2 regions of the Periweissella cryptocerci genome follow, and region 1 is predicted to be linked to the other one. Evidence: predicted binding sites of a transcription regulator. Region 1 holds the regulator's gene; the other holds the start of a gene.

Region 1 (5,670 bases):
TTGCTCGTTTTGGTGTTGCATTGGTTGGTAGATGTTGTCACTATCAATTGTTGGGTTGGCTTCTAATAATGCTTTGACTTTTTTGACGCGAGCGATTTGTTCGTCTGAGAAAAAAGGTGACGCTAAATAAACAGATTGTTTTAACATGATATTCTCCTATACGTTCAAATGTGTAGTTAGTTATTTAATATAAGCTAACTTTTAATTGTACACTTTTTTGACTTTTGTGAAATAAGAGAATCATTTCGCAAACCAGTTTCACCCGCAATTCGTGCTATACTATTAGTTGAATATTTAGGAGTGAATAATATGAAACCAGTCACGAAAATTATCAGTTTAATTATTGGCATTGCCGCACTGGGGACGGTGGGCTTTGTTTATGTGAATCAGCATAATGAACCATCATATGAAATTCGTAATCCCCAAACACCAGCGTCCATCGCGCAAGCCAAGCATGACCGAGCACATCCATTTTTTATCGGTAAAACGTGGGTTGGCAACGCTAAACAGGCTTACCGCGTTGATGGCAAAACCGTCATGAACACATGGACGGTTTCACTATCAATCAAGCCAAATGGAACATTCCGGCAGTATGCCGATAATGGCTTTGACACGAGCGAAGTAGTGGTTGGTAAGTGGCAGATTCACAACGATGAATTAGAGTTGCGTTATCATAAAGCCGGTTATGCGGCAGCCTACAATTATGGTGGGAAAGACTTACAACAAGCGAAGCCTTACCAAGGTTACGCAATCAAAATCAACGAGCATACTGGTGCCCGTTTAGATGCGCCTGGAGCCAAGCAAACAAAACTACCAGATTTTGATATTCGTGCTAATGTCTTAGATAAGCAAATGTACTTACAAGGTGCGAATAACGCTAAGCGGGAAGGTATGTCTGAAAGTGACGGACAGGCGGTTGCTTCATTAAGCTACTACAAAAAAGCAATAACCCGACAAATTAATAAGCAAGTAAAACAGACAATTAAAACGATGACCGACACGCAAGCATTGAGTGCGGCGCTGATTGGCTATCGTGATAACACTAAGGCTAACAAACACATCGTTGCCAAGTTAGAATCAGAAATTAATAGCAAACAAAAACTAGTTGTAACCAAAAAAGACGATACGTGGTTGATTGCTTTGGATGACAAAGACAAACACCCATTTTTGGCGGTAAAACGTGATGTTAACAATTTCGCTTATGCACCGGTACATGTCCAAAAGAAAAAGAAAAAAGTAGTGCTTAAAGTTGGTGAATTTAGTAATCAGGTGAAGTTTGACTTGGCTAAATTTATTCCGACGTATATCTTACAAGAATCAGATAATCAAGCGCACTTGGATGATTATCGCCAAGTTCAAAAACTAATCAAACTCAAATAAAGTAAGCTGATACTGTGCCTAATTTTTACCCATGGGCAGCTGACTTCAAAGAGGACTGAATAGTAAGTCTTCTGCTCCCAAACTCGATTTTGCCTTCTAACAAAGGTTGAAATCGAGTTTTTTGTCGTGGACAACTGCAATTTTGGGGACGGTTTGGAATTCTTGATATTAGGGGCTAAATTTTTTTCTAGCGTGGTGCGCCAAGTAATTTACTGGCATGTAGTGGTCAAGTTTATTCACTCCCACGTCAGCTGAAATTAATGGTTAATTTTACATGAAATATCGAACAATCCAGCGAGGTGTGTACTAGTATTTTCTGTTATACTAGATGTAATATTAAATTTAATTATTTGGTGTTTACAACTAAACCAAATTGGAAAAGTAGAAAGGTGATTGCCCAATGCAATGTCCTAATTGTCAGTATAACGATACCCGTGTGGTTGATAGTCGGCCCGCCGATGAAGGACGTTCAATTCGTCGTCGTCGTGAATGCCCAAAGTGTGGTACCCGCTTTACAACGTTTGAACGAACTGAAACAACGCCTTTATTTGTTATCAAAAATGACGGCTCACGCGAAGAATTCAAGGGGGAAAAACTCCTCCGCGGATTAGTGCGCGCCGCTGAAAAACGTCCAATCAAGAGTGATCGCCTGATGCAAGTTGTCGCTCAAGTTGAAAAAGATTTACGTAAACTCGGTGAAAGTGAAGTTACCAGCCAGATTATTGGTGAGTATGCGTTGAAATATTTAAAGGATATTGATGAAATTGCCTATATTCGTTTTTCAAGTGTATACAAGCACTTTGACAGTGTTGAAGTGTTCTTAAATGAGCTTCAAGAAATTGTTGGCAATGATAAAACTAAGAAAGATTGATTAGGTGAAAAATGAGTGGAGAAGCACGGCAATTGAATCCAATGAGTGGCTTTATTTTGTCGGAAGCCGCTTATTTAAGTGACTTTGATCGGCAAGTTTTGACGTATTTATATCAGCCAATTATTGGCCCAAATGCAATGGCGTTATTCAATACTTTTTGGACATTGTTGGATGAACAGCCACGATTAGCTAACCGTCGCCGGCACAGTGATTTAATGAACCTAGTTAGTTTGAGTCCGCAAGCAATCGTCGAAGCGCGAGGACGGTTAGAAGCAGTCGACTTAATTCACACATGGCATAATTCGGATGCGTTGGGTGAATTTTACGTTTACGAAATGCACGCCCCATTACTACCAGATCAGTTTTTCAGTGACGAATTGATGAGTGTGCTCTTGATTGATGCAGTTGGTAGCCAAGCATATAAAACGCTCCAAGCAAAGTTTCGCTTACGCCGACTATTAGATTTTAAGGGTGAGGATATTTCGCAAAGCATGCTCGATGTTTTTCATTTGAGTTCGGCAGCATTTAATCAAGCGGCTGATTTAATGGATGAAAACGTTTCCCGCCAAGTTAGCGCACAAACGAATCAAGCAATTTTTAGTGATACAACGGATAGTCATTTTGATTTTGAATTGCTACTAGATACGCTGCAAAGTACTGGCTTGACGGCCGCACAGCTCGCACCATATCGTAATTTAATTATTTCTGAAAACATGGTGTATGGTGTGAACGAATTAGCACTTGCCAACATTATCCGGCAAACGATGAACTTCGATACGCATGAAATCAATGAATTAGCGCTTAAGCAGGCGGTGTCAGATATGTATAAAACACAACGGCAAACTACCGCCAAAGCCGAAGTTGAACAAGTACCAGCTACACCAAGCGAAAAAACTGAAACGCCAACAACCACGGCATTACCAGCGACGGTGCAAAAAATTGTGCAAGAAGCCAAAGACCTCTCGCCAGTTGAATTTTTAAATAGTATCAAGACAGCCCGCCATGGATTTGTGACCGCTAATGAAGAAAAAACGATTACTGATTTAGTTGAGCATAATGTGTTACCAATGGAAGTGATTAACATTTTGACATATTATGTCTTGGTCGGAATGAAGAACGATAACTTAACGCGGACGTATTACAACTCGATTGCCAATAGTTTGGGACAACATAAAATTATGACTGCGGAAGCTGCGTTGGCCGATATTGCCAAGTTCAATGAAGAACGCGCAGCGAAGAGTAAAAGTCGTGCTAATAATGGTAATTACCGGCGGACACCACGGAAAGTGGAAACCACGCCAACTTATGAAAAAACAGCAGAACAACAAAAAACACCGGCTGAAATTGCCGCCCAAAAGGCTGCAGCTGAGGCGCGCATGGAGCGTTTACGTGCTTCACGGGCACAAAATAATGAAAATTAACGAACGAAATGAGGAAACCCGATGCAAAATTTAGGGGCAAGTATGCAAGCATACTTTAATAAACATGCAAATAATTTTGCTAAAGCCAACGAAGCAATCCAAGCGGCTTTTGCGGATGCCGATGTACAGAGCTTTTTAAATGAGCATCGTGATGAGTTGGCTGAGGATACTTTTGAACGTTCGGCAGCTAAAATTTTTGAGTTCGTTGATCAAAAACGCCGAATTGAAAAAGGCCAACCGACTGTGGCACCTGGTTATTATCCAGAATTAATTATGGAAGGGCACTACGTTGATGTTGCATATCGGCCAAGTGAACAAGCCATTCAAAAACAGAAACGCATTGCTCGACATGCGCGCATTCACGCAGTTGCCGTACCAAAAGCGGTGCGCGAAGCAACTTTTGATACGTTAGATGTTAGTGCAGATCGTGTTGCAATTGTGAATCAAGTCCTTGATTGGGTTGAAACATACTTGGCTAATCCTAAAAAATATCAACAAGGTTTGTATCTCTATGGTTCATACGGTATCGGGAAAACATATCTGATGGGTGCGATGGCTAATGAACTAGCTGACCATGGGGTGCAAGTTACGATGATGCATTTCCCTAGTTTTATCGTGGAAATGCGCAATTCAATCAAAGATAATAACGTTGATACGAAAGTTCAACAGATTGAGCAAGCACCAGTTTTGATTATTGATGATATCGGCGCGGATTCAATGACGCCATGGAGTCGTGATGATATCTTAGGGGTTATCCTCGAATATCGGATGCAAAATGAACTAGCAACATTTTTTACATCGAATTTCGGGATGACTCAGTTGGAACGTGAACATTTAGCAGAAACTAAGGATGGCACGGAACCGGTCAAAGCAGCCCGGTTAATGCAACGCTTCCGTTACTTAACTAAAGAAGTTTTGATGGACGGACAAAACCGGCGCCTTGGTTCTACCGAATAGCTCAATTAACGAAATGGTGGACTCAAGGAGGACACCATTTTTCGGTATATGGACGGTAATGGATTTAACGGCTCTATTCCGTCTGACGTGGAATTTATAAAATGCGATGAGATGTATGATGCCACTGCGTGCCTGAAAATCACATTGTGCACCGAGATGGAAGCACATGCCCAAGCCGCTTGCTTATGCCTGAGGTACGGCAACGCAAAACATTCCAGCAGTTTGTTTGCAACAAACAACTGAATCTAATCAAAACCCGATTAGATTAGCCTTCCAGGCTGAGTGTCTGTCTTGGGCAATTCGGGATAGCTGGCAGTCTAATGGCTAAAGCCAAAAGACTGCTCACATTTGTAGCTACGCTGGACAAATAAGGCCCGGTCGGCTCTACCCTCAGCGTCAGGTTTGTCCCATTTCGGTGTCCAGACTGGTTTCAGCCTCGTAGTGGGAATCAATCTGAGACGCATATCTAAATTCCACGCTAGAAAAAATTTAGCCGATTTAACCAGTTACTGTCCGCTCAATTATTGGAGAGCATACTATGCAAGTAAAATTAGCGCAACAAACGCGCACAATTCAATGGCGCAAACGGCTTATCTGGTTGTTAGTATTTTTAGGTGGTGTGGGTGTCATCTTGACGCACTTTGATGCCCCGTTGTACTCACAAACAGTTGGTCAAGTTAGCAGCGTTAAAACTGGTCAGCCCGTCAAAGAGACTGATCAATTCGCGAACGTTGATAGTAGTACCAAACAAGTTTTAAAAATTAAATTATTAAATGGTGCCAGACGTGGGCAAATTCTCAATGCGACTAACACCTTTACTAAAAGTGGCGCACTAGATCAACCTTATAAAAAAGGGCAGCAAGTCTTTATTCAACATCAGGGTAAACAGGGCGCTACCATAACTGGACAAAAGCGCGATACGCTAATTGCCTTTGTCGCTTGGATTGCAGTCAGCCTCTTAATTGTTTTGATGCAATTACCTGGTTTATTGACTTTATTGAGTGTCCTGATTAATGCAGGGCTATTGATTTTGGCAATTAT
Region 2 (5,670 bases), 290 kb from region 1:
CTGAAAATCTATTACTACTAGTTTAACAAATTTTTGTGCGATTGAATATTATTTGTCTGTGACGTTCTATAAATTAGGATTGTTCTTTCCACTGCGCGCCTAGAAAGTACTTTGCGCACCACGCTGGAAGCACATGTTCAAGCCAAAGTGCGGTCTTGAACAACTCGAATAAGCTGGGGCTCTACGGGAATAAATTCCCAAGACTCCTCATCTCATCCTCAGCCGCGACATATGTTACACACATATCACCCCAGTCGCGGTGTAAAGGCTACCGCCCGCCAAGCACTTTCCAGACACTCCGTTAGTTTAAGATGACCTTACTAATACCATAAGCCATATAAAAATAACCATTCCAAAAAAATGATACAAAAAAATCGCAACCATCACTGATCACGATTCTTTCTAAATGTATGTATACGAAGCACAAATTACAGCATCCTTAGGGCTGCTACCTTCCGGTCCTGACCCAATTCGGAGTATAACCTTGCCCCGCAGTTAGTAATTATAGCGCACTTCATCCGTAGTGACAACACTATTTGTGAAATTAACCGTCAATCTCTTTTTTTCCCGCTTCGGCAGCCTTCCGTGCTTGCTTGGCTGCCTTGCGTCGTTTACGAATATCTTGGAAAAATGCTTGTAATAACTCGCCGGCATCTTTGGCTAACACACGTTCATGCACTTCCACTTGGTGGTTAAAGCGTTCGTCGGTTAATAAATTGTACAAACTGCCAACGACGCCCGCTTTGGGATCACGTGCTCCAAAGAACAGCTCCGGAATTCGGGAATTGATAATCGCACCCGCACACATAGGACATGGTTCCAATGTTACAAACATTTGGCAATCTTCTAAGCGCCATGAGCCAATATTGCGATTAGCTTCTTGGATTGCCATGATTTCCGCATGAATCGTTGCATCTTGGGCGTGCTCACGTAAATTATAGCCGCGGCCAATTATTTCGCCATCATGCACAATCACCGCTCCAATCGGCACTTCGCCAATCATCCCCGCCTTGCGCGCTTGTTTCAAGGCTTCGCGCATATATTTTTGTTGTGTCTCAATAGAAAGTTCCGTCATATCTATTACCTACTTTACGTTCAAACTTCTGTACGTGAATTTTGCACTAGCCTGTTGCTAAGTCCAATCATTGTAAAAACTTCAACATTTGTATTTGTATGAGTAACTCTAACTTATGGCTTGAACCGCAAGTTAACGGAGTGCCTGGAAATTGCTTGGCGGGCGCAGCCTTTACACCGTGACTGGGGGAATATGTGTGTAGCACATATTTCCGCTGAGGATAAGATGAGGAGTCTTAGGAATTTATTCCTTAGAGTCCCAGCTTGTCCGAGTTGTTCAAGACCGCACTTCGGCTTGAACATGTGCTTCCAGCATGGTGCGCCAAGTAATTTCCAGGCACGCAGTGGCCCACATCCACCCCAAGTCAAAATCTACTTCTCAGTATCAGTATAAGTACTTTCCAAGATATAGTAACCTTTATCCTTGCGAATAATCTCAGCGTTCCCAAAAGTTTCTTCCATCAATTTTTTAGCCGATGGTGCTCCTTGTTTCTTTTGCAGTACCACAGTCAATGTCCCACCAGGCACAAGATGTTGGGCCGCATCGCTAATCATCATTGATACGACATCTTTACCAGCGCGCACTGGGGGGTTCGTCAAAATTGCGGCATATTTATCGGTCACATCCGCATACACGTCGGAATGGAAAACATTAGTCCGACCCGCAACACCATTTGCTTGGGTATTCCGTTCGGCTAAACTCAAGGCCAAATTATTCACATCTACCATATCTAGTGTCCGATCAGGATAGGCCAACGCTAATGAAATCCCCACAGGACCATAGCCGGTACCCAAGTCGAGGATTTTACCTGACGGAGCGTTATTTTCACGGAACGCTTCAATCATGACCCGTGAACCGTAATCGACGGTTTGTTTTGAAAAAACACCGTTATCGGTGGTGAACTTAATATTGTGATTTAAGAGTGCGAACTCCCAAGTGTGTTCAGCATGCGCCACATCTGGGTTTTCAGTATAGTAGTGATTATTCATTAGTTTTCTCCGATACTTTTTCGATATTTTAACTATACTCGGTTAATAAATTAATTTATAGTTTTTTGTATGCAAAAAAACAAGGTATCACACCCTTTCCAGTTCCTAAATATTTCCCAGCATAACTATATGTGGTGTTTGAGCGTTGAAACATGCCACTACATGTTGTTATACTAAGTACATAAATTAATAACGAATGAGGTATAAATAAATGTCAAAATTAACTGTATTTACTAAAAACAACTGTATCCAATGTAAGATGACTAAGCGCTTCTTATCAGAACACGGCATCGATTTTGAAGAAAAGAACATCAACGAAAACCCTGAATACATCGACTATTTAAAGGGTCAAGGCTTCGCAGCCGTTCCGGTTGTTGAAGGTACTGGCATCGAAACTATTGCCGGATTCCGACCAGATGTCTTAAAAAAGTTAGCTTAATTTTGCAAACTTATGACACAACATCTTGAGCCGCGCACCACAAGATGTTGTGTTTTTTTATTCTCAAAAGCCAAGTTTTAGGAAAAATAAGGGGACGCTAGTCATGAGCTTAAAATCAATCAAGGATGTGACTTACTTCGATTTGAACAATGAAGTAAACATTCCAAAGAACAATTCGATCCAATTGGAAAAGGATAAAGAAGCCCTCGCCGCTTTCTTTAAAGAAAATATTGAACCTAACACAATGCAATTCAAAACTTTGCGCGACCGTTTTGATTTCTTGATGGATAATGATTTCATCGAAAAAGCCTTCGTTTTGAAATACAACTTCAGTTTTATCGAAGACCTTTATGACTACTTGGAAAGCCAAAAATTCCAATTCAAGTCTTTCATGGCCGCTTACAAATTCTATGCTCAATATGCTTTGAAGTCTAACGATAACAAGTATTACATTGAAAGCTACATGGATCGGGTCGCAATGAACGCCTTGTATTTTGCCAACGGTGACACTGAACTTGCAATGTCATTAGCTGATGAAATGATCCACCAACGCTACCAACCAGCGACCCCTTCATTCTTGAATGCTGGTAAATCTCGTCGGGGCGAATTGGTTTCATGTTTCGTTGTGCAATCAACCGATGATATGAATTCAATCGGTCGGATGATTAACTCAGCGCTCCAATTGTCACGTATCGGTGGTGGTGTCGGCATGAACCTTTCTAACTTGCGTGAAGCTGGTGCCCCAATCAAGGGTATCGAAAACGCCGCTTCTGGTGTCGTACCAGTGATGAAATTGTTGGAAGATTCTTTCTCATACTCAAACCAACTTGGCCAACGTCAAGGTGCTGGTGTGGTTTACTTGAACGTCTTCCACCCAGACATCATGCAATTCCTCGCAACTAAGAAGGAAAACGCCGATGAAAAAATTCGGGTTAAGACGCTTTCACTTGGTTTAACTGTACCAGATAAGTTCTACGAATTGGTACGCACTAACGAAGACATGTTCCTCTTTTCTCCATACGATGTTGAAAAGTTTTATGGCACACCATTTAACTACGTTGATATCACTGCTGAATACGATAACATGGTCGCTAACCCTGCCATCCGTAAGTACAAAATCAGTGCCCGTAACTTAGAAACTGAAATTTCAAAACTCCAACAAGAATCTGGCTACCCATACATCGTGAACATCGACATGGCTAACCGTGAAAACCCAGTTGCTGGTAAGATTATTTCATCTAATTTGTGTTCTGAAATCTTGCAAGTACAAACTCCATCAGACATCAACAACACCCAAGGTTATGACAAAATGGGAATTGATGTTTCATGTAACTTAGGTTCAATCAACATTGCTAACATGATGGACACACCTGATTTTGGTAAGTCTGTTGAAGCAATGATGCGTGCTTTGTCATTTGTTTCTGACTCATCACAACTTGATATTGTGCCTTCAATCCAAAAAGGTAACAACGAAGCTCACGCGGTTGGTCTTGGTGCGATGGGACTTCACGGTTTCTTAGCTAAAAACCACATCATGTACGGTGACGCTGATTCACTTGATTTCACCAATGTCTTCTTCATGATGGTTAACTTCTACACTTTAGTCGCTTCAAATAAAATCGCCAAAGAACGCAAGGAAACTTTCAAGGACTTTGATAAGTCAACTTACTTCACCGGTGAATACTTCGACAAGTACACATCACAAGATTGGGGTCCAAAGTCTGCTAAGGTTGTTGATTTATTTGGTGGTCAACACATCCCTACACGCGAAGACTGGGCTCAATTAGCAGCGGATGTTAAGGAATTTGGTTTGTACAACCGTAACCGTATGGCCATTGCGCCAACTGGTTCAATTTCATACATCAACGATGCAACTTCATCATTGCACCCTATCGTTAACCGTATCGAAGAACGTCAAGAAAAGAAGATTGGTAAGATTTACTATCCAGCACCATACTTATCAAACGACACAATTCCTTACTACAAATCAGCCTACGATACCGACATGCGTTTGGTTATCGACATCTACGCAACCGCACAACAACACATCGACCAAGGTATGGCGTTGACGTTGTTCATGCGTTCAACATTGCCAGAAGGTTTGTACGAATGGAAGAACGGCCGTACTGATAAAATGACCACCCGGGACTTGAACATTTTACGCAACTACGCCTACAACAAGGGCTGTAAGTCAGTGTACTATGTGCGGACATTTACCGATGATGGTGGTGAAGCTGGCGTCAACGAATGCGAAAGCTGCTCAATCTAATAGACGCAATCAAGTTTAATATCGTATAATAAAAGGCGTGGACCCAGTGCCACGTCTTTTGTATTATTAATAACTATTTACGGTTCTATTTCGCCTAACGTGGGATTGAATATAATTGACCACTACGTGCCAGTAAATTACCGCCACTTCGTTAGTTAGGAATAATGCTCATACTAGCGAAAAATTGTTACCAAACATAGACCGCAGTGGCATGAAAAACAGCACTGACAATAGAACTTCAGTAATTCGATGATTCAAAAGTACGGAAATGACAATCCCACGCTGGAAAAAAATATGCCCTACTTACTATTAAACTTAGTGTTTTTTATTTTCCAGTTAGTCCGCTAAACATAGCTAACTAACGGAGTGACTCAAGAATTTGGTTGCCGGGCGTAGCCTTTACACCGTGATGGGAAGTGATTTATCACTTCGCTCAAAGTAGCTGAGACTACAGGCTCAGCAGGTTTGCTTCCATCTCGGTGCGGCAGCCAAATTCTGTGGCACGCAGTGGCAAGTAACAACTCAACTGACTAAAAAGACAAATTTGGAGAGGTTAACGATAAATGACTGAAGCATATAAAGCTATTAACTGGAACGAAATCGAAGATGCCATTGATAAGGCAACTTGGGAAAAATTAACGGAACAATTCTGGTTAGACACCCGGATTCCATTATCAAACGATTTGGATGATTGGCGTCAAATGAACACTACTGAACAATACTTAGTTGGCCACATTTTTGGTGGTTTAACTTTGCTTGATACCGTGCAATCACAAGACGGGATGTCAGCTTTGAAAAAAGACATCCGCACGCAACAAGAAGAAGCGGTCTTCAACAACATTGAATTCATGGAATCAGTGCACGCTAAGTCTTACTCATCAATTTTTGAAACTTTGAA

What was found. The regulator NrdR, encoded in region 1, represses ribonucleotide reductase genes. The targets are predictions, from matches to a motif close to ACACNATATATNGTGT.
Region 2: EQG49_RS04685 (redoxin NrdH) is a predicted target of NrdR. The motif match lies at 2,187-2,202, and genes of this name have one in related genera.

What each region holds. Positions count from the first base shown of each region.
Region 1 covers NZ_CP037940.1:729,249-734,918, reverse strand. The annotation lists gene EQG49_RS03435 (nucleoside 2-deoxyribosyltransferase) at 1-147, opposite strand, end outside; gene EQG49_RS03430 (hypothetical protein) at 310-1,380, shown strand; gene nrdR (transcriptional regulator NrdR) at 1,781-2,251, shown strand; gene EQG49_RS03420 (DnaD domain protein) at 2,263-3,672, shown strand; gene dnaI (primosomal protein DnaI) at 3,694-4,629, shown strand; gene EQG49_RS03410 (YibE/F family protein) at 5,168-5,670, shown strand, end outside.
Region 2 covers NZ_CP037940.1:1,019,821-1,025,490, forward strand. The annotation lists RNA gene ffs (signal recognition particle sRNA small type) at 404-501, opposite strand; gene tadA (tRNA adenosine(34) deaminase TadA) at 545-1,075, opposite strand; gene EQG49_RS04680 (class I SAM-dependent methyltransferase) at 1,447-2,064, opposite strand; gene EQG49_RS04685 (redoxin NrdH) at 2,276-2,503, shown strand; gene nrdE (class 1b ribonucleoside-diphosphate reductase subunit alpha) at 2,607-4,772, shown strand; gene nrdF (class 1b ribonucleoside-diphosphate reductase subunit beta) at 5,336-5,670, shown strand, end outside.